4 regions of the Streptomyces sp. AN091965 genome follow, and region 2 is predicted to be linked to each of the others. Evidence: riboswitches for the same ligand, from Rfam matches in the RefSeq annotation. Region 2 holds a riboswitch; each other region holds the start of a gene.

Region 1 (4,645 bases), 2.8 Mb from region 2:
CGGTGGAGCCGTCGTCGAGGCCGACCTCGACCTCGACCGTGGGATTGCCTCGGGAGTCCAGGATTTCCCGGGCTACGACGACGTCGATGGACGGCACGAGCATCTCCTTATGGGATGTGACGCGGGGTACGCGGGGGTACTAGGGGCCGCGCTGGCCCCTGCGACACGAGCCTAACCGGCTCCGGGGCATCGGCCATCCGACCGCCCAGCACATGGACGGGCCGACGGGCCGAACGCGGATAGTTCCCTCAGCAAACAAACTACCGGACAAAAAGGTACCGCCCCGGTGCGGCGGGGGGACGCGCACCGGGGCGGTAGCCCATGGGGACGGGGCGGCTCCGGGCGCTGCCGGGGCCGGGGCGGGTCAGCTGAGGTGCAGCTGCTGGCCCGGGTAGATGAAGTCGGCGTCGGAGACGATGTCGTCGTTCAGCTGGTACAGCTTCTGCCAGCCACCCTTGACGTCGTGCTCCTCGGCGATCTTGGAGAGGGTGTCGCCGGACTCGACCTTGTACTCGCCGTCGCCCTTCTTCACGACCTTGCCGGTCGGGGTCTGGACGGTCTTCTTCTCGACCTGCGGGGCGGCCTGCTGCGGCTGGTGCTGCGGCTGGGCCTGCGGCTTGGGCGCGGCCTGCTGCTGCGGCTGGGCCTGCTGCTGCGGCCGCGGCTTGGTCTGCTGCTGCGGCTGCTGCTGGCCGCCGCCGGAGGAACCGCCGCCGGTGTACGGGGAGCTGGACAGGCCCACGCCGCACTTCGGCCAGGCGCCCTTGCCCTGGCCCGCGAGGACCTTCTGGGCGATCTCGATCTGCTGCGCCTTGGACGCCTTGTCGGCGGTGGGCGCGTACTGGGTGCCGCCGTACGCGGCCCAGGTCGAGGCGGAGAACTGGAGGCCGCCGTAGTAGCCGTTGCCGGTGTTGATGGACCAGTTGCCGCCGGACTCGCACGCGGCGACGCGGTCCCACTCGGCCGGGGTGGCGGCGTTGGCCGTGCCGGCCGCCATCAGCGGGGCGGCGACAGCGGCACCGGTGACACCGACGACGGTGGCGGCGCGGGTGGCCTTGTCGAGCTTGGTCGGACGACGGTGCTTGCCCTTGCCGGAACGCAGCATGAAGTGATCCCCTCACCGACGCCTGCGAGGTGAGCTGTCGGGTTCGGGCGGGTGAGTGCCCGGCCGCACGTCCTAGCGCGCGACTTCACCCCTAGCCGTGTCCGTGCGTCCCGCGGTCTGGCGACCGCTCAACGTCCGGGCCCGGCACTTACCTTGGGTCCCCCGCTCCTGCCTTCGGCGCTCGAAGCGACGACTGTTCCCGTCCGGCCGTTGGCAGGATTCGGCGTACCGACCGGCGGGGCCCGCTGTGGCGAGCGGTCATGACCGTAGTCAGGCAATCATCCGAATTTCAAAGACGATCAGGGCTTCTGAGACCCATCTCTCACTTGCCTCTCACCGTCTTTAAACCGGACATTCATCGCGAACTGCCAGGCTTTCGCCCTACTTCCCGCCCGGCTTCCCCTCGGTCACTTCCTTGTCGTCCGCGCTCAGTTCGAGCCGCTGACCGGGGAGGATGAGGTCCGGGTCGGAGCCGACCGTCTTCTTGTTGCCCGCGTACAGATCCGTCCAGCCGCCGTCAAGGTCGTGGCTGTCGGCGATCGCCGAGAGGTTGTCGCCGGAGCGGACCGTGTACGTGCCCGCGGGGCGCTCGGCGCCGGGGACGTCCCGCGCGTCGCCGCGCGAGGCGTGACGGCCGGGACCGGTGTCGCCGGACGGGGCGTTCTCGTCGGCGCGGTCGCCGCGGTGACGGCCCGAGGAGCCGCTCTCGGACGCGTCGTCCGTGCCGGGCCCCGCGCTGTCGGACTCCCGCGGCGAAGCGCTGTCGTCCGCACCGGACTTGTCGGAGCCGTCGGCGGCGGGCTTGCGGTGCTTGCCGCCGCGCTCGTCGCTCTTGCCGCCCTCGTCGGCGCGGTCGGCGCCGCCGTCCCGGCCGTCCGCTTCGTGACTCTTGTCTCGCGCGTCGGCGGAACTCCCGGGCTTCTCGGCCTTCTCGGAGCCGTCCGCGTCCGCGGCGGCGTCCTCGCGCCCGCCCTTCGCGTCCTTCTCCTCGCCCTTGTCCTTCTCCTTGCCCTTGCCCTCGTCCTCACCCTTGCCGGACGTCGTGGACTCGTCGGAGTCCGCGGGGCGCGGCGGGGTCGTCGGCAGGCCCGGGTCGACGTCGGCGGCCGCGCCGCCCGTCGTCAGACCCGCGGCCGGGGCGCAGTTCGGCCAGGCGTCGGGGCCGCGGTCGGCGAGCACGTTCTCGGCGACGTGGATCTGCTGCGAGCGGCTCGCCTGGTCGGCAGTCGGCGCGTACGAGAGGCCGCCGTACTGCTCCCAGGTGTCCTGGGTGAGCTGGAGGCCGCCGTAGTAGCCGCTGCCCTTGGCGCTCCACGCGCCGCCGCTCTCGCACTCCGCGACCTTGTCCCACGTCTCGGCGTCCGCCGCGCTCGCGCTCGACGCGCCGAGGAGCGGGATGGCGATGGCGGATCCGGTGACGCCCGCCGTGACGAGGATCGCCGGGACCTGGCGGGGGCGACGGTGACGGCCTTGGCCGGAGAGCATGCAGGTGCCTTTCGTGGACGACAGGTCGGGCGCGGCGCGAGCGCGAGCGCGCGGGTGCCGGGCCGTCGTGAACGTAGCGGCACTCGAACGCCAGTCACAAGTCGGTTCAGCCGAGATCACGCGAAAGTCACATTGTTGACGGCCCATCAGCACGAGTGACCCGCGGGGCGGGTGTGAAACGCACCGGCAACGTCCTGAGGCCCCGCATGATGAGCCCGCCGCGCCACCTCAACTCCTCCGGGGCCGCGGCCAGTTGCAGGTCGGGCAGGCGGCGCAGGAGGGTGGCCAGGGCGGTCTGCCCCTCCAGCCGGGCCAGCGGGGCGCCGAGGCAGTAGTGGATGCCGTGGCCGTAGCCGAGGTGCTGGTTGTCGCGGCGCGAGAGGTCGAGGCGGTCGGGCTCGGCGAAGCGGTCGGGGTCGCGGTCGGCTGCGGCGAGCACGACGAGCACCGGGTCGCCCGCCGCGATGTCCTGGCCGCCGATGCGCAGCGGCTCGGTGGCGAACCGCCAGGTGGCAAGCTCCACGGGCCCGTCGTAGCGCAGGAGTTCCTCCAGGCCCGTGGCGAGGAGGCCGGTGTCGCCCGCGGCCAGGGAGCGCTGCAGCAGGGCCCGCTGCTCGGGGTGGGTGAGCAGGGCGTACGTGCCGTTCCCGATGAGGTTGACGGTCGTCTCGAAGCCGGCGAACAGCAGGATGAAGGCCATCGCCGCGGCCTCGTTCTCGGTGAGGTGCTCGCCGTGGTCGGAGGCGCGGATGAGCCCGGAGATCAGGTCGTCGTCGCCCTCGTCCGCGAGGGACTCCCGCTTGCGGTGGATGAGCTCGGCGAGGTAGCCGCGCATCTTCTTCACCGAGCGCGCCACGCCGCCGCGCGGGCCTCCGCCGTGTCGGATCATCATCCCGGCCCAGTCCCGGAAGTCGTCCTGGTCCTCGCGCGGTACGCCGAGCATGTCGCAGATGGCGTAGATCGGCAGCGGGAACGCGAACTCGTGGATGAGGTCGGCCTCGCCCCGCTCCGCGAAGCCGTCGATGAGCTGGTCCGTCAGCTCCTGCACCCGGGACTCGAACTCCGCCACGCGGCGCGGCGTGAACGCCTTCGACACCAGGCGGCGCAGCCGGGTGTGGTCCGGCGGGTCGATGTTCAGCAGATGCGTCATCAGCTCGGCCTTGCGCTCGCCCGGGATGCCGGTCTTGCCCTTGGCGTGCGCGGGCTCGTCGTGGTGGGCCGGGTTCTTGCTGAGCCGCTGGTCGGCGAGGGCCTGCCGCGCGTCCGCGTAGCGGGTGACCAGCCAGGCCTCCACGCCGCTCGGCAGGCGCCGCTTCGTCACCGGGGCGTGCTCGCGCAGCCAGGCGTACGCGGGGTAGGGGTCGGAGGCGAACTCCCAGGTGAACAGCTCGGGCTCTGGGGGGACGGGGGGCGTGTCGTGCATGCGGTCGACGGTAGCCGCCCGTCCCTCGCGGTGCGCCCCAGGCCCGCCCCGTCCCGAACCGGGGGCCCGCCCCCGCGCCCCTGCTTTTTCGGCGCTCCGCGCCTCGTCCTCAAACGCCGGACGGGCTGAAACTGTCGCCGCTCACGGCTGTGTTTCAGCCTTCCGCCGTCTCCGTCGTCCGGATCGCGTCCCGGTAGGCGCGGGCCGCTGCCCGTAGCGCGGCTTCCGGGTCGACGCCCGCGGCTTCCGCGCGGACGGCCATCGCCAGGAGTTCGTAGCCGATGCCCTCGCCCGTCGGCAGGGGGACGTCCAGGGCTGCCGTGCGGGCGCGGGAGGCGAGCTTGGCGGCGAGGGCGAGGCCCGGCTGGCCGAGGGGGATGCCCTCCGTCACGGAGTCGCGCTGCTTCTCCACCGCCTTGGTGCGCAGCCAGTGCGCCTTGACCTCCTCGGGCGTCGACGCCGTGTCGTCGCCGAAGACGTGGGGGTGGCGGTGGATGAGCTTGTCGACGATGGTGCCCGCCACGTCGTCCACGGAGAAGGGCGCCTCCTCGTCCTCCTCCGCGATGCGCGCGTGGAAGACGACCTGGAGCAGGACGTCGCCCAGCTCCTCGCGGAGCTCCGTGCGGTCGCCG
Region 2 (4,645 bases):
AGTTGGAGCGCGAGTGGCTCGACCGTCTCGGCACGGTCGCGGGCCGCGCGGACGAACTGTGCCGGTTCGCCGTCCTCTTCGGTGACCCGCAGCTCGCCCTCACCGCCGTCCAGCGCGTCCTCGACATCACCGCGGCCGAGGTCCAGGAGGTCGCCAAGGCGCGCCTGCGCCCCGACAACCGCGCGGTCCTGGTGTACGAGCCGGTGGCCGCCGCGGAGGACGCCGACGGCACGGCCGTCGAGACCCAGCAGGAAGCCGCCGAGACCCAGCAGGAAGAGGAGGCGGCGAAGTGAGCGAGGCTGAGACGTCCGTGAAGATGCAGTTCCACCCGCAGCCCCAGGCGGGCACGGCCAAGCCCTGGGCCTTCCCGGCCCCCGAGCGCGGCGCCCTGGCCAATGGCCTGACGGTGCTGCGCTGCCACCGCCCCGGCCAGCAGCTCGTGGCCGTCGAGGTCCACCTCGACGCGCCCCTGGACGCCGAGCCGCAGGGCCTGGACGGCGTGTCCACGATCATGGCGCGGGCGTTCTCCGAAGGCACCGACAAGCACTCCGCCGAGGAGTTCGCCGCCGAGCTGGACCGCTGCGGCGCCACGCTGGACGCGCACGCCGACCACCCCGGCGTCCGGCTCTCCCTCGAAGTGCCCGTCTCCCGCCTGGCGAAGGGCCTGGGTCTGCTGGCCGACGCGCTGCGCGCGCCCGCCTTCGAGGACAGCGAGATCGAGCGCCTCGTCCGCAACCGCCTGGACGAGATCCCGCACGAGGCCGCCAACCCCGCGCGCCGCGCCGCCAAGGAGCTGGCCAAGCAGCTCTTCCCGGCCACCTCGCGCATGTCGCGCCCGCGCCAGGGAACCGAGGAGACGGTCACCGCCATCGACTCCGCGGCCGTACGCGCCTTCTACGAGAAGCACGTGCGCCCCGCCGCGGCCACCGCCGTCGTGGTCGGCGACCTCACGGGCACGGACCTCGACGCCGTCCTCACCGACACCCTCGGCGCCTGGACGGGCGGGTCGGCGGAGCCGCACGCCATGTCCCAGGTGTCGGCCGACGACACCGGCCGCGTCGTCATCGTGGACCGCCCCGGCGCCGTCCAGACGCAGCTCCTCATCGGCCGCGTGGGCGCGGACCGGCACGACATCGTCTGGCCGGCGCAGGTCCTCGGGACGTACTGCCTGGGCGGCACCCTCACCTCGCGCCTGGACCGCGTCCTGCGCGAGGAGAAGGGGTACACGTACGGCGTGCGCGCCTTCAGCCAGGTGCTGCGCTCCGCGGCGCCGCGGTCCCCGGAGGGCGCCCCGGGCGTCGCCATGCTGGCCATCAGCGGCTCCGTGGACACGCCGAACACGGGCCCGGCGCTCGACGACCTGTGGAAGGTCCTGCGCACCCTCGCCGCCGAGGGCCTCACGGACGCCGAGCGCGACGTGGCCGTGCAGAACCTGGTGGGGGTGGCCCCGCTGAAGTACGAGACGGCCGCCGCCGTCGCCGCGACGCTCGCCGACCAGGTGGAGCAGGAGCTGCCGGACGACTTCCAGGCGAGCCTGTACCGGCAGTTGGCCGGGACAGGCACGGTGGAGGCCACCGCGGCCGTCGTGAGCGCGTTCCCGAGCGACCGTCTGGTGACGGTGCTCGTCGGTGACGCCGCACAGATCGAGGAGCCCGTCAGGGCCCTCGGCATCGGCGAAGTGACGGTCGTCACCGGCTGATTGCCCCGCACCCATAGGGGTGGGACAAACCGGCGCGAACGCCGTGTAACTCAAGGGACCCCGGAGGCTCAGGAAGCCTCCGGGGTCCCTGCATGCTGCCATATGTCCGAATTGACATGGAGGTTGGGCGTCTGCCGTGTGGCGTGCGCTACAAAAGGCAGGATCCGTTTGTCGATTGAAAGATGAGGCGTTTAGCGTCAGTGCGGCTGTACGTCACGCAGTACGCCGCGCCCGCGGCACCGGACAGTCATCGCCGAGTCCCCGTACGGCGTGAGCCAGGGGAGCCGGGGACCCACACGTCCCCTGGGGTGAATCGGTCCCCTTGCCGCGAGGCGAGGAGTCCGTAGGAGACCTTCCTGCTCCGAACCCGTCAGCTAACCCGGTAGGCGAGAAGGAAGGAAAGGACCAGCCGCTTCATGGCGCTCATCCGCCCGACCGGCAAGCACCGCCGTCCGAGCCGCATCACACGCACCACTGCCAGCGCCGCGGGCGTCGCCGCCCTCACCACCACCGGTGTGATCTCGGGCCTGGCCGCTCCGGCCCTCGCCGCCGACGGCTCCGCGGACCACGCGAGCACCGGCCTCACGCAGGCCATCGCCATCAACGACACGCTGGCCGACGAGATCGACGCCCAGGCCGCCGCCCAGAAGCAGGCGGCCAACGACGCCGCCGCCCAGAAGAAGGCGGAAGAGGCGGCGCGGCAGAAGGCCGCCGAGCAGAAGCGCAAGGCCGAGGCCGCCGCGAAGGAGAAGGCCAAGAAGGAAGCCGAGGCCAAGGCGGCGAAGGAGGCCAAGGAGCGGGCCCGCGAGCGCGCCGCCCGTGACGCCGAGCGCAAGCGCCTGAACGCCTACGTCGCCCCGGTCGCCGGCTCCTACGTCTCCACCTCCTACAAGGCCGGCGGCGGCATGTGGTCCTCCGGCAGCCACACCGGCATCGACTTCCACGCAGCGTCCGGCACCTCGGTGCAGGCGGTCGGCGCGGGCACCGTCGTCGAGGCGGGCTGGGGCGGCGCCTACGGCAACAACATCGTGATCAAGATGAACGACGGCACGTACACCCAGTACGGCCACCTGTCGTCCATCAGCGTCACGGTCGGCCAGGCCGTCACCCCCGGCCAGCAGATCGGCCTCTCCGGCTCCACCGGCAACTCCTCCGGGCCGCACCTGCACTTCGAGGCCCGTACCGGCGCCGAGTACGGCTCGGACATCGACCCGATCGCGTACCTGCGCTCCCACGGCGTGGGCGTCTGACGCATCGACGGCGCGCGCCCCGCGCCCGCGCACGTCCCGAAAGCCCCGGCTCACCGAGCCGGGGCTTTCGGCATCGGGGCACGGCCCGGCCCTAAGCGCCCACGACCGGTAAGCGCGCCGCCGCGCACACCTTTGGCCAAAAGATATCCATGGATTCCGGTGCCCCATCGGAAAATGCGGCCATCTGCAATAGAGTCCGTCGTGGCAGCGTCCATGGAGTCGCCGCACCAGCGTCTTCAACGCGTCGCTCGACGCGTTTCGCGGGCATTAAAGCGGAGGTCCGTCATGCGCATTCCCGCGCACTCGGTCTGCACGGCCATCCGGGACGACATCGTCTCCGGTGTCTACGAACGCGGCACGCGGCTCACCGAAGAACTCCTCGCCCGCCGCTACGGCGTCTCGCGCGTCCCCGTGCGCGAGGCCCTGCGCACCCTGGAGGCCGAGGGCTTCGTCGTCACCCGCAGACACGCGGGCGCCTGCGTCGCCGAGCCGACCGAGCAGGACGCCGCCGACCTCCTGGAGGTCCGCACGCTCCTGGAGCCGCTGGCGGCCGCCCGCGCGGCCCAGCGCCGCACCGAAGCCCATCTGAAGGTCCTGCGCGGCCTCGTGCGACTCGGTCAGGAGCGGGCCCGGCGCGGCGGCGGCGAGGACCTGCGCGCGCTCGACGGCTGGTTCCACGAGACGCTCACCCAGGCCTCCGGCAGCCCCGGCCTCATCGCCCTGCTCACCCAGCTCCGCCACAAGGTCGCCTGGATGTACGTGGCGGACGCGCCGGCCGCGGCCACGGACCTGTGGGCCGGGCATGCCGCGGTCGTCGACGCGGTCGCCCGCCAGGACGCGGACCGGGCCCGCGCGCTCACGCTCCTGCACGCCGAGCGCACGGCGTCCGCGTACCGGCCGCGCGCCGGGCGTGTGAGGGGTTCGCAACACGCCGTCAACAAAGTAGGCGTACGGAATTAACAGGCGCCCCGTACACAGGATTACGCCCTGTACGCAGGATTACGCCCCGTACGCAGGATTAACGGAGTGCGCGTACGCGACCTCATGCGTGGCGCCGTGAAAGCCCGGCATGCCCGTGGGGGAATTCCCCGCCGGATTTACTCGCGGGGGCGCCGCCTTTGTGCCACCGGTGGTGCGCCACCGGCTCATGAATTCGCATAGGGCGTTCGCCGGGCGGGACCCCGCAGGGGTGCGCCTCGGGGTGCGCCCCCGGAAAACGACGGAGCCGCGCGGCCACCGAGTGGCTCGCGCGGCTCCGGCACGTGGTGTCCGACCGTGTCAGACGGTCTCCGGGAGCTCCTCGAGGCCCTCGGCGACGAGCTTCGCCAGCCGGTCCAGGGCGGCGTCCGCGCCCTCGGCGTCCGAAGCGAGCACGATCTCCTCGCCGCCCTGCGCGCCCAGGCCGAGCACCGCGAGCATCGAGGCCGCGTTGACGGGGTTGCCGTCGGCCTTCGCGATCGTCACGGGGACGCCCGAGGCCGTGGCCGCACGGACGAAGATGGAGGCGGGCCGGGCGTGGAGGCCCTCGGCCCAGCCGACGTTGACGCGGCGCTCAGCCATGTGTTGCTGCCCTTCCAGGTGTCTCACACTTGTCTAGACCAGTGTCTCATGCCGACCCGAGTGCTCCCGCAGGACCGGCGGAGCGCTGCCCCACGGGCCGCGTCCCGCCACCCGAGGGCCTTCGACCCCTCCTACA
Region 3 (4,645 bases), 5.3 Mb from region 2:
GCTCCGCCGCGAGCCCGAGCGCGCCGCACGCGCGCGTGCGGTGGCGCGTCGGCTCCACGGACTGCTGGTGGGGGAGGGGTTCTCGGCGGTCCGCCCGGACGCCGCCGTCGTCTCCGTGCCCGCCCCGTCACCCGAGGCGGCGGTGCGCTGGGCTGCTGACTGCCGTGCCGCCGGTCTCGCCGTGGGGTGCTTCCGTCCGCCGTCGGTCCCCGACGGCGTCTCGCGGTTGCGGCTGACCGCCCGCGCGGACCTGAGCGACGCACAGGTCGCCGAGGTCGTCGGGGTGATCAGCCGCACCGCACCCTGACACCTGAGATCTGGCACCTACGACCTGGGTCCAGGGTCCGGCGCACTCACTCGGGCCTCACCTAAGGGCCGTGAGCCTTCATCGAAGGGCGTCGACGAAGACTTCCCAGGCCGTGGGGGAGAAGAGCACGGCCGGGCCGGCCGTGTCCTTGGAGTCGCGCACGGCGAGCAGACCCGTCAGGGGGCCTGCGCCGAGCGGGGCCGTCTCCACACAGTTGTTCATTCCGTTGCTGCGGCTGCTGCGCCGCCACCGCGCGCCCCTGAGAGACGTGCTGGAGGGAACGTACCGAGGCAGTGCAGTCATGGTGCCTCCTTACGCGCCGTCACCTAACTCGGCGATGAAATCCATTGAATCCTGAACGGAAAGCGCCTGTCCGCGAAGCGAGTTGAAGGCGTCGGTGTACGCCTGAAGGTCTTCTTTCCGTTCGAGGTAGAGGCTACTCGTCAAGTGGTCGAGAACGACCACATCCAGATCAGAAATGTTTGGAAAGGAGAGAATAACGAAAGGGCCGATCAGCCCGATGTGCTCGCCGGAGGCGAACGGGAGTACTTGGAGCCGCACTTGAGGCAGCCGAGCCGCGTCCAGTAACCGGCGCAATTGTCCGGAAAGCACCTCGGGACCGCCCACCTGCCGCCGCAGCACCGCCTCGTCCAGGACCACGCTCAGCCGCAGCGGCGGCTCGCTGCGCAGCACGTCCTGGCGGGCGAGGCGCACCTGCACGAGGGCCTCGACCTGTTCCTCGGGGCGCCCGCCGAGCGCGGCACGTGTCACCGCGCGGGCGTACTCGGGCGTCTGGAGCAGGCCGGGAACCACCGTCGTCTCCAGCGTGCGCACCCGGCAGGCCTGCGACTCCAGGCTGATGAAGTCCCGGTACGCGGGCGGCAGGAGCCCGCGGTAGGCGTGCCACCAGTGGTGGCGCCCGTGCTCGTCACCGCCGCCCGCGAGGGCGACGAGCAGCTCCCGCAGGTGCGGGTCCTGAACGCCGTACGCTTCCAGGAGGAGTCGTACGTCGGCGGCCTTCACGCCGCTGCGGCCCGTCTCGATCCGGCTCACCTTCGACTGGTGCCAGCCGACGAGGGAGGCGGCCTCGCCACTGGTGAGCCCGGCCTCGGCGCGCAACGCCCGCAATTCCGCGCCCAGCTTGCGACGGCGCACCGCGGGACCGTACTGCATGGCTGTCTCCTTCTGGGTCCTTCCGGAGGACCGCGCCAACGGTAGGGGACAGTAGGGGAACTGCCAGTGTTACGCCCAAATACGGTCTGCCGTCGCAGAGTTCACCGCTTCGAGCGACAGATATATGCACATCTCGGTGGATCCGCGGGCGCGGTCCGCCCGAGAGTGGCAATCTGGCGCGAAGCACCAGCTCCGGGACGATCCTCGAGTGCTTCCGCCACGCGTCGGAAGTGCGGTCCCGGTGGGAAAGGGACGGCGCCGTCATGGCAGACCACCAGGAAGCATCAGTCACCCTGCCGAGCGACCCTGTCTCGGTCTCCACCGCCCGCACGTACGTGGCGGACGTCCTCACCGAGTGGGGCCTGCCGTCGGACGCCGACGTGGCCGACACGGTGCGGCTCATCGTCTCCGAGCTCGCCACGAACGCGGTGCAGCACACCCTCGGCCTCTCGCCCACCTTCACCGTGGACGTGCGGCTCGACCGCGACGAGCGGCTGCGCATCGGCGTCACGGACAGCCACCCCCGCTTCCCCCAGCGGCTGCCCGCAGCCGTCCAGCAGGACAACGGCAGGGGCATGGTCATCGTCCGTTGGCTCACCGCCGAGTGCGGCGGCAGACTCACGGTCCGCCCCACGGCGGAGGGCGGCAAGACGGTGTGGATCACACTGCCGTGGTCGGTGCCGGTGCAGAGCTGACCCGGGCGCGCGGGGTCAGCGCCGCCCGCCCGCGCGGCCGACCAGGCGGGGCAGCACGCCCCACAGCCCGCCGCACACCAGGAACGTGCCCGCGGCCGCGAGCACTCCGTCCGTGCGGCCCACGGCCACGTCGACGACGAGCAGGACGGATCCGGTGAGGGCGAGCACGAGCACCGCGAGGCCGACGGCCGCAAGGCGTGAGGACACCCGCACGATCAGCGGTTTGGCACCCCGCGCGAACAGGGTGCGGTGCACCGCGGCGGGCGCCGTGAACAGCGCGGCGGCGAGCACCGCCAGGAGCAGCGTGACGACGTACGTGGCGCGCTGCACGGAGTCGAGCGAGGGGAAGCGCGGGGTGAAGGCGAGGGTGAGCAGGAACGCGAAGAGGATCTGCACACCGGTCTGGGTGACCCGCAGCTCCTGGAGGAGCTCGGAGAAGTTGCGGTCGGCCCGCTCCAGCGGCGTCTCGTTGCGCGTGTGCCGGGCGGCGTCCGGTCTGGAGAGGCCCGCGGCACGGGGGTGATGGTCGGCCATGGTCCACGAGTATCCGCGCGGAGCCGCTCCACTCCCGCCTTGACGGCGGGGCCGTGCGGGTGACGTCGGCGGGGCGCCGCTCCGGACTGCCGTCCGGACCGTCCTCGGGTGTCGCCGCCGCCCGTGCCCCGACCGGACGGCGGCGGAAGGCGCTGGTGGCGCCCACTGCGGGCGACGGCTCGGGCCCCGAGGGAGGCCGCCGCCCGCCGGCGGGTCAGCGGACCCGGCCGTACCAGACCTGGTTGGTCCAGATCTTCTCGAGCCGCACCACGGTGCCCCGCTTCGGGGCGTGCCAGATCTTGCCCTTACCGGCGTATATGCCGACGTGGTACACGTTCCGGCCGGAGTGGAAGAACACCAGGTCCCCGCGGGTGCGGTTGCCGGAGGAGACCTTGCGGGTCTTGTTGTACTGCTGTTGGGCGGTGCGCGGCAGCTTCTTGCCCACGCGCTTGTACGAGTAGAGCGTCAGGCCGGAGCAGTCGAACCGGTTCGGCCCGACCGCGCCGTAGCGGTATGGGGAGCCCTTCTTGGACGCCGCGACCTTGAGCGCCTTCGTCCCGTGCGAGGTGGCCGCTTGTGCTTCTCCGGTGAGCCCGGGGGCCACGATGGTGCCGCCCACGGCGGCGAGTGTGAGAGCCGAAGCCGTACTGGCCCTCGTCAGCAGCGACGGAACACGATGCAGCGCAGTCATGCGCAACCCTTCGTCAGCCGCCTGTGAAGGATGACCTGTCGGGTTCGGGCAGGCGAAGATGCCCGGCCGCGCGATGCGACTTCACCCCAAGGGCCTTCCGGACTAGCCGGACGGCCCGCCTTGCTGGGTCCTCCACTCCTGCCGGTGCACAGATGTCGACCGGGCATCCGGGCGGCGGCAGGACTCGGCGTCCGCCCGGATCGCCCCGCCGCCTGTGGCGGGGGCTTGTCGTCGGAAGGGATCTTCACCCGAGAGGGGCGAAAAAACCGAGCCGGATCGGCGGTATGTGAGGCTCCTCACGCCTGACCCGTTCCGGTGGACAGAGCCCGAATGGGGTCTAGGTCACACTCGGAGATGATTGCCCCATCAGCGCCGGAACGCCCGAATCCGGGTGCGGCGTAAGGGAGTTGCGCATCTTCGGGGGTCCGCCGGGACGATCGCCGATTACGCAGAAGGGGCGATCATCTCTGGTCATCTCCGGGGCAACCCCGGACTCGGCCCGACATCGGCGCACACCGGCAACGGGCGGATGGCGCAGGCGCGCTGGGTCCGGGGCGCGTTCCACGGTGTCAGATGTCACCGGCGCACGGGGCGGCCAGGCCGAAAACGGAATGAGGGCTGGCTGGAAGTGTGGCACGGGACGGCCGGTCGTGGGGGGTGAATCGGACTGAATCATGACGGACCCTCGTGCCGCCGGCGTCGCCTTGACCTCCGTCACGGCCCCGTCGGCGGCGGCACCGTCACGCGCGCGGCGCGCCGCTCGCCGTCCAGGACGCGCAGCGCCCGCGCGAGCGTCGGCGCGTGCACCTCGCTCTCCCCGCGCTGATGCATGAGCGCCAGCGCGTCCCGCAGTTCGGTCGCCCGGGCGACCAGCGCCTGCGCGGCACGCAACCCGCCGTACGTGTGTTCGGCGCGGGCCGGGTTGATCCGGCCGAGGAGGTCGAGGACGGCCAGATAGGCGTCGACCACTTCGCCCTCGGCGCGGGTCAGCGCGGGCAGCGGCGGCAGTTCGGGAAGCACCTGCGCCTCACTCCGCGTCCGGGCGCGCGGCCTTGCGGCTCGGGACGACCCGGTCCACCAGACCGTAGGCGACGGCGGCTTCGGCGTCGAGCACCGTGTCCCGTTCGATGTCCGCCGAGATCTGCTCGGGCGTGCGCCCGGTGTGACGGGCGAGCATCTCCTCCAGGAGTGCGCGGGTGCGCCGCAGCTCCTCCGCGCGGATCCGCAGGTCGGTCGGCTGGCCGC
Region 4 (4,645 bases), 1.2 Mb from region 2:
CTGCACTTCGAGGTGCGCCCCGGCGGCGGCTCGGCGATAGACCCCCTGTCGTGGCTGCGCAGCCACGGCCTGGACCCGACGTAGGCGGACGCGAGCACCGCCGCCCTCCTCGTGGAGGCGGCCGGAGCCCCCTCCACGAGGAGCCCCTCAGAGCTTCTCGACCGGCGCGTACCGCAGCAGCAGGCGCTTCGGCTTCTCCCCGCCGAAGTCCACCGTCGCCTCCGCGTTCGCCCCACTGCCCTTCACGCCGACCACCGTGCCGAGGCCGAACTGGTCGTGCGTGACGCGGTCGCCCACGGCGAGCGAGACCACCGGCTTCTCCGCCGCCCGGCGCGTGGCAAAGCCCTGCGCGCCCCCTGCGCGCGAGCGCGACGAGGACAGCGAGGACGCCACTCCCCCGGCGGGCCCCGACGAGGCGGGCGCGCCGACGGAACCCGTCCGCTTCCACTCCAGGTGGGCCGCCGGGATCTCCTCCAGGAAGCGCGACGGCGGGTTGTACGACGGCTGGCCCCAGGCGCTGCGCATCGAGGACCGCGTGAGGTAGAGCCGCTCCCGCGCGCGCGTGATGCCGACGTACGCGAGGCGGCGCTCCTCCTCCAGCTCCTTGGTCTGGCCGAGGGCGCGCATGTGCGGGAACACGCCGTCCTCCATGCCCGTCAGGAACACGACGGGGAATTCGAGGCCCTTGGCGGTGTGCAGCGTCATCAGCGTGATGACGCCCGAGCCGTCGTCCTCCTCGTCGGGGATCTGATCGGAGTCGGCGACGAGCGCCACCCGCTCCAGGAAGTCGGACAGCGACCCGGCCTCGCCCTCCTGGCGCTCCTGCTCGAACTCCAGGGCCACGGCGGCCAGTTCCTGGAGGTTCTCGATGCGCGTCTCGTCCTGCGGGTCCGTGGAGGACTGCAACTCGGCCAGATACCCGGTCCGTTCGAGCACGGCCTCCAGGACGACCGCCGGGCCCGCGCCCGACTCGACGACGGTGCGCAGCTCCTCCATGAGGGCGTTGAACCGCTTGACGGCGTTCACCGAGCGGGCCGCCATGCCGTACGCCTCGTCCACGCGGCGCAGGGCCTGCGGGAAGGAGATCTTCTCGCGCTGCGCGAGCGCGTCGATCATGGCCTCGGCGCGGTCGCCGATGCCGCGCTTCGGCACGTTCAGAATGCGGCGCATCGGTACGCCGTCCTCCGGGTTGGCGAGGACCCGCAGGTAGGCCAGGACGTCGCGGACTTCCTTGCGCTCGTAGAAGCGGACGCCGCCGACGACCTTGTAGGGCAGGCCGACCCGGATGAAGATCTCTTCGAAGACACGCGACTGCGCGTTCGTCCGGTAGAAGATCGCCACGTCGCCGGCCTTCGCGTCGCCCGCGTCCGTGAGGCGGTCGATCTCGTCGGCGACGAACTGCGCCTCGTCGTGCTCGGTGTCGGCGACGTAGCCGGTGATGCCGGCGCCCGCGCCCGCGTTCGTCCACAGGTTCTTGGGGCGGCGGCTCTCGTTGCGCTCGATGACCGCGTTGGCGGCGCTGAGGATCGTCTGCGTGGAGCGGTAGTTCTGCTCCAGGAGGATCGTGGTGGCGTCCGTGTAGTCCTCCTCGAACTGGAGGATGTTGCGGATCGTGGCGCCACGGAAGGCGTAGATGGACTGGTCGGCGTCACCGACCACGCACAGCTCTCCAGGCCCCTCGCCGTCCTCGCCCTCCTCCAGGGAGGGGCCGACCAGCTCGCGCACCAGCGCGTACTGCGCGTGGTTCGTGTCCTGGTACTCGTCGACCATGACGTGCCGGAAGCGGCGGCGGTAGTGCTCGGCGACGTCCGGGAAGGCGCGCAGGAGGTGCACCGTCGTCATGATCAGGTCGTCGAAGTCGAGGGCGTTGGCCTCACGGAGGCGCGACTGGTACATCGCGTAGGCCTGGGCGAGGGTCTTCTCGAAGCCGTCGGCGGCCTGGGCGGCGAAGTCCTCCTCGTCGATCAGCTCGTTCTTCAGGTTCGAGATCTTGGCGCTGAAGGACTTCGGCGGGAACTTCTTCGGGTCCAGGTCCAGGTCCCGGCAGACCAGGGCCATCAGGCGCTTGGAGTCCGCGGCGTCGTAGATCGAGAACGAGGACGTGAAGCCCAGCTTCTTGTACTCGCGGCGCAGGATGCGCACGCACGCGCTGTGGAACGTCGACACCCACATCGCGCCCGCGCGCGGGCCGACGAGCTGCTCGACGCGCTCCTTCATCTCGCCCGCGGCCTTGTTCGTGAACGTGATCGCGAGGATCTGGCCGGGGTGCACCCCGCGCTCGGCGAGCAGGTACGCGATGCGGTGGGTCAGTACCCGGGTCTTGCCGGAGCCCGCGCCGGCGACGATGAGCAGGGGGGAGCCCGCGTGCACGACGGCCGCGCGCTGGTTCTCGTTCAGCCCGTCGAGGAGCGCCGCCGGGTCGAGGACCGGGCGGGGGGCGCCGTCCCGGTAGTACCCGTCCCGGGGTGCGGGCGCGTCGAACTTCCCGTCGAACAGGTCGTCCGGAATCGGCTCCGGAGCGCTGTCCTCGGGCGGCGGCGGGGACTCTTCCTCAGCGCCCTGCGAGGGCTTGAGGTCCGCCAGGAAGCTGTCGTCAAAGAGGCTGCTCATCGCCTCCCGAGTCTAGGCGGCCCCACTGACAAACCACCCCGGGTTCCGGCCACCGCCCCGGCCGCCCGGCACCGTCCACGGGGTGCCACCGGGCGCTCACTCCGGGCCACGCCGCAGGTGAGCCGCGTCGCGGGGGCGCCGGGAAGCACGCGCAGGTGCGGAAAGTCACGAAAACGTATCGGGCATATCGAACATCAATCTTCCCCCGCGCCACAGGAGTTGGCTAGCGTGCTCCGCGGGCCGCACGTCCCCCCAAACCGGCGAACCACGCCGGGCCGCGCGGCCTCCGCCGAGTCCGACGCGCGCCGATCCCGACGCGTCCGGAGCCGGGGACCCACCATGATCCTGGGGTGAATCCGTCCCGCTGCGCCTCGCACGGGCCGGTAGGGCAGCCCTTCCGAACCGCCCGAACCCGACAGCTAACCCGGTAGGCGGTCCACGGAAGGAGTCGCCTCCCTTGGCGTCGCACCGCAAGCCGCGCACCCGCTCCCCCCTGGCACGCAGCGCCCCCGCACTCGGCATCACGACGGCCGCGCTGACCTCCGTAGCGCTCCTGTCACAGAGCGCGAACGCGGCACCGTCCGCCCCCGCGCAGCCCACCAGGCCCGCCGAACCGAGTCTCGAAGAGGTCCAGAAGAAGGTCGACGACCTCTACCACCAGGCGGGCGTGGCCACCCAGAAGTACAACTCGGCCAAGGAACGCACCGACAAGCAGCGCAAGCACGTCGACAAGCTCCTGGACGACGTCGCCGGGCGCACGGACGACCTGAACGAGGCCCGTCGGCAGCTCGGCTCCTTCGCGGCCGCCCAGTACCGCACCGGCGCCGTCTCCGAGACCGCCGCGTTGATGCTCGCCGACGACCCGAAGGGCTTCTTCGACCAGAACCACCTCGCGGACCGGCTCACCAACCGCCAGAAGAAGGCGGTCGACGACTACCAGACCCAGCAGGTGGCGGCCACCAAGCAGCGGGCGAAGGCCGCGAAGAGCCTGCGGACCCTCAGCGACTCCCGCGACGAGCTGAAGTCGAGCAAGCGGACCGTCCAGACCAAGCTCGGCGAGGCCCGCACGCTGCTGTCGAAGCTGACCGCCGAGGAGAAGGCACGGCTCGCCGCGATCGAGAAGCGGAAGGAGGAGGCGGCCCGGCGCAAAGCCGCCGAGCTGGCGCGCAAACAGGCGGAGGAGGAGCGTAAGCGGAAGGCCGAGGAGGCCGAGCGGCGGGAGCGGGAGCGGGGATCCGACGGCGGCTCGGGGACGGGATCCGGGTCGGGCTCCGACACCGGGTCCGGCTCCGGTACCGGCTCGGGATCGGGTTCCGACTCTGATTCCGGTTCCGGTTCCGGGAGCACGGACGGCAGGTACGCCGCGAAGGCCGAGAAGGTGATCGGCTTCGCCGAGAAGCAGATCGGCAAGCCCTACGTATGGGGCGCCACGGGCCCCGGATCCTACGACTGCTCCGGACTCACGCAGGCCGCGTGGAGGACCGCCGGTATCTCACTGCCCCGCACCACCTGGGACCAGGTGAAGGTCGGCACCAAGGTGTCCACGTCCAGCGCCAAACGCGGTGACCTGGTCTTCTTCTACGACGACATCAGCCACGTAGGGATCTACATAGGCAACGGCAAGATGATCCACGCCCCCAAGCCGGGCGCGAACGTACGCGTCGAGTCGATCTACTACATGCCGATCCACAGCGTGGTCCGGCCCGCCTGATCCATCTCCGTAGGAGGGCGACACGTTTTCGGCCCTCTACGTAGAGGGTTCGCTGTTCTACGTAGAGGGCCGAAAACGTGGGCGGTGGGCGGCTACGTCCACAGGACGGCGATGAAGATGTTCGCCGTCGTCAGCGCGCCGACCGCGCCGAACATCGCCTTGTCCACCCTCTCCTCGTCGCGCTTCAGGTACACGAGCCCGAGGATCACGACGAGGACGGCCATCTTGATGCCGATCTTGAGGTTGTTGACCTCATTGTCGTCGGCCTGGTTCAGGCCGACCAGGGCCACGCCCGTGATCAGCATGGTGAGCGCGCCGTGCAGC

What was found. Region 2 has a riboswitch for cyclic di-AMP ahead of MQV74_RS30195 (M23 family metallopeptidase). Riboswitches for the same ligand answer to the same signal wherever they lie in the genome.
Region 1: linked by a shared signal. The riboswitch ahead of MQV74_RS17955 (LysM peptidoglycan-binding domain-containing protein) and the one ahead of MQV74_RS30195 (M23 family metallopeptidase) in region 2 are both predicted to bind cyclic di-AMP.
Region 3: linked by a shared signal. The riboswitch ahead of MQV74_RS07130 (C40 family peptidase) and the one ahead of MQV74_RS30195 (M23 family metallopeptidase) in region 2 are both predicted to bind cyclic di-AMP.
Region 4: linked by a shared signal. The riboswitch ahead of MQV74_RS25065 (C40 family peptidase) and the one ahead of MQV74_RS30195 (M23 family metallopeptidase) in region 2 are both predicted to bind cyclic di-AMP.

Annotation. Positions count from the first base shown of each region.
Region 1 covers NZ_JALDMY010000001.1:4,295,634-4,300,278, forward strand. Annotated here, with positions in the region: gene eno (phosphopyruvate hydratase) at 1-103, opposite strand, end outside; gene MQV74_RS17955 (LysM peptidoglycan-binding domain-containing protein) at 365-1,105, opposite strand; cyclic di-AMP (ydaO/yuaA leader) riboswitch at 1,110-1,295, opposite strand; gene MQV74_RS17960 (transglycosylase family protein) at 1,487-2,590, opposite strand; gene MQV74_RS17965 (cytochrome P450 family protein) at 2,718-4,013, opposite strand; gene MQV74_RS17970 (nucleoside triphosphate pyrophosphohydrolase) at 4,168-4,645, opposite strand, start outside.
Region 2 covers NZ_JALDMY010000001.1:7,066,893-7,071,537, forward strand. Annotated here, with positions in the region: gene MQV74_RS30185 (M16 family metallopeptidase) at 1-293, shown strand, start outside; gene MQV74_RS30190 (M16 family metallopeptidase) at 317-1,699, shown strand; cyclic di-AMP (ydaO/yuaA leader) riboswitch at 1,941-2,102, shown strand; gene MQV74_RS30195 (M23 family metallopeptidase) at 2,116-2,949, shown strand; gene MQV74_RS30200 (GntR family transcriptional regulator) at 3,235-3,909, shown strand; gene MQV74_RS30205 (HPr family phosphocarrier protein) at 4,228-4,509, opposite strand.
Region 3 covers NZ_JALDMY010000001.1:1,816,315-1,820,959, reverse strand. Annotated here, with positions in the region: gene MQV74_RS07155 (8-amino-7-oxononanoate synthase) at 1-307, shown strand, start outside; gene MQV74_RS07150 (DUF397 domain-containing protein) at 386-610, opposite strand; gene MQV74_RS07145 (helix-turn-helix domain-containing protein) at 620-1,480, opposite strand; gene MQV74_RS07140 (ATP-binding protein) at 1,744-2,175, shown strand; gene MQV74_RS07135 (DUF6328 family protein) at 2,191-2,709, opposite strand; gene MQV74_RS07130 (C40 family peptidase) at 2,924-3,400, opposite strand; cyclic di-AMP (ydaO/yuaA leader) riboswitch at 3,404-3,557, opposite strand; gene MQV74_RS07125 (hypothetical protein) at 4,115-4,420, opposite strand; gene MQV74_RS07120 (ATP-dependent Clp protease proteolytic subunit) at 4,428-4,645, opposite strand, start outside.
Region 4 covers NZ_JALDMY010000001.1:5,871,486-5,876,130, reverse strand. Annotated here, with positions in the region: gene MQV74_RS25075 (M23 family metallopeptidase) at 1-84, shown strand, start outside; gene pcrA (DNA helicase PcrA) at 148-2,610, opposite strand; cyclic di-AMP (ydaO/yuaA leader) riboswitch at 2,904-3,059, shown strand; gene MQV74_RS25065 (C40 family peptidase) at 3,068-4,321, shown strand; gene MQV74_RS25060 (hypothetical protein) at 4,414-4,645, opposite strand, start outside.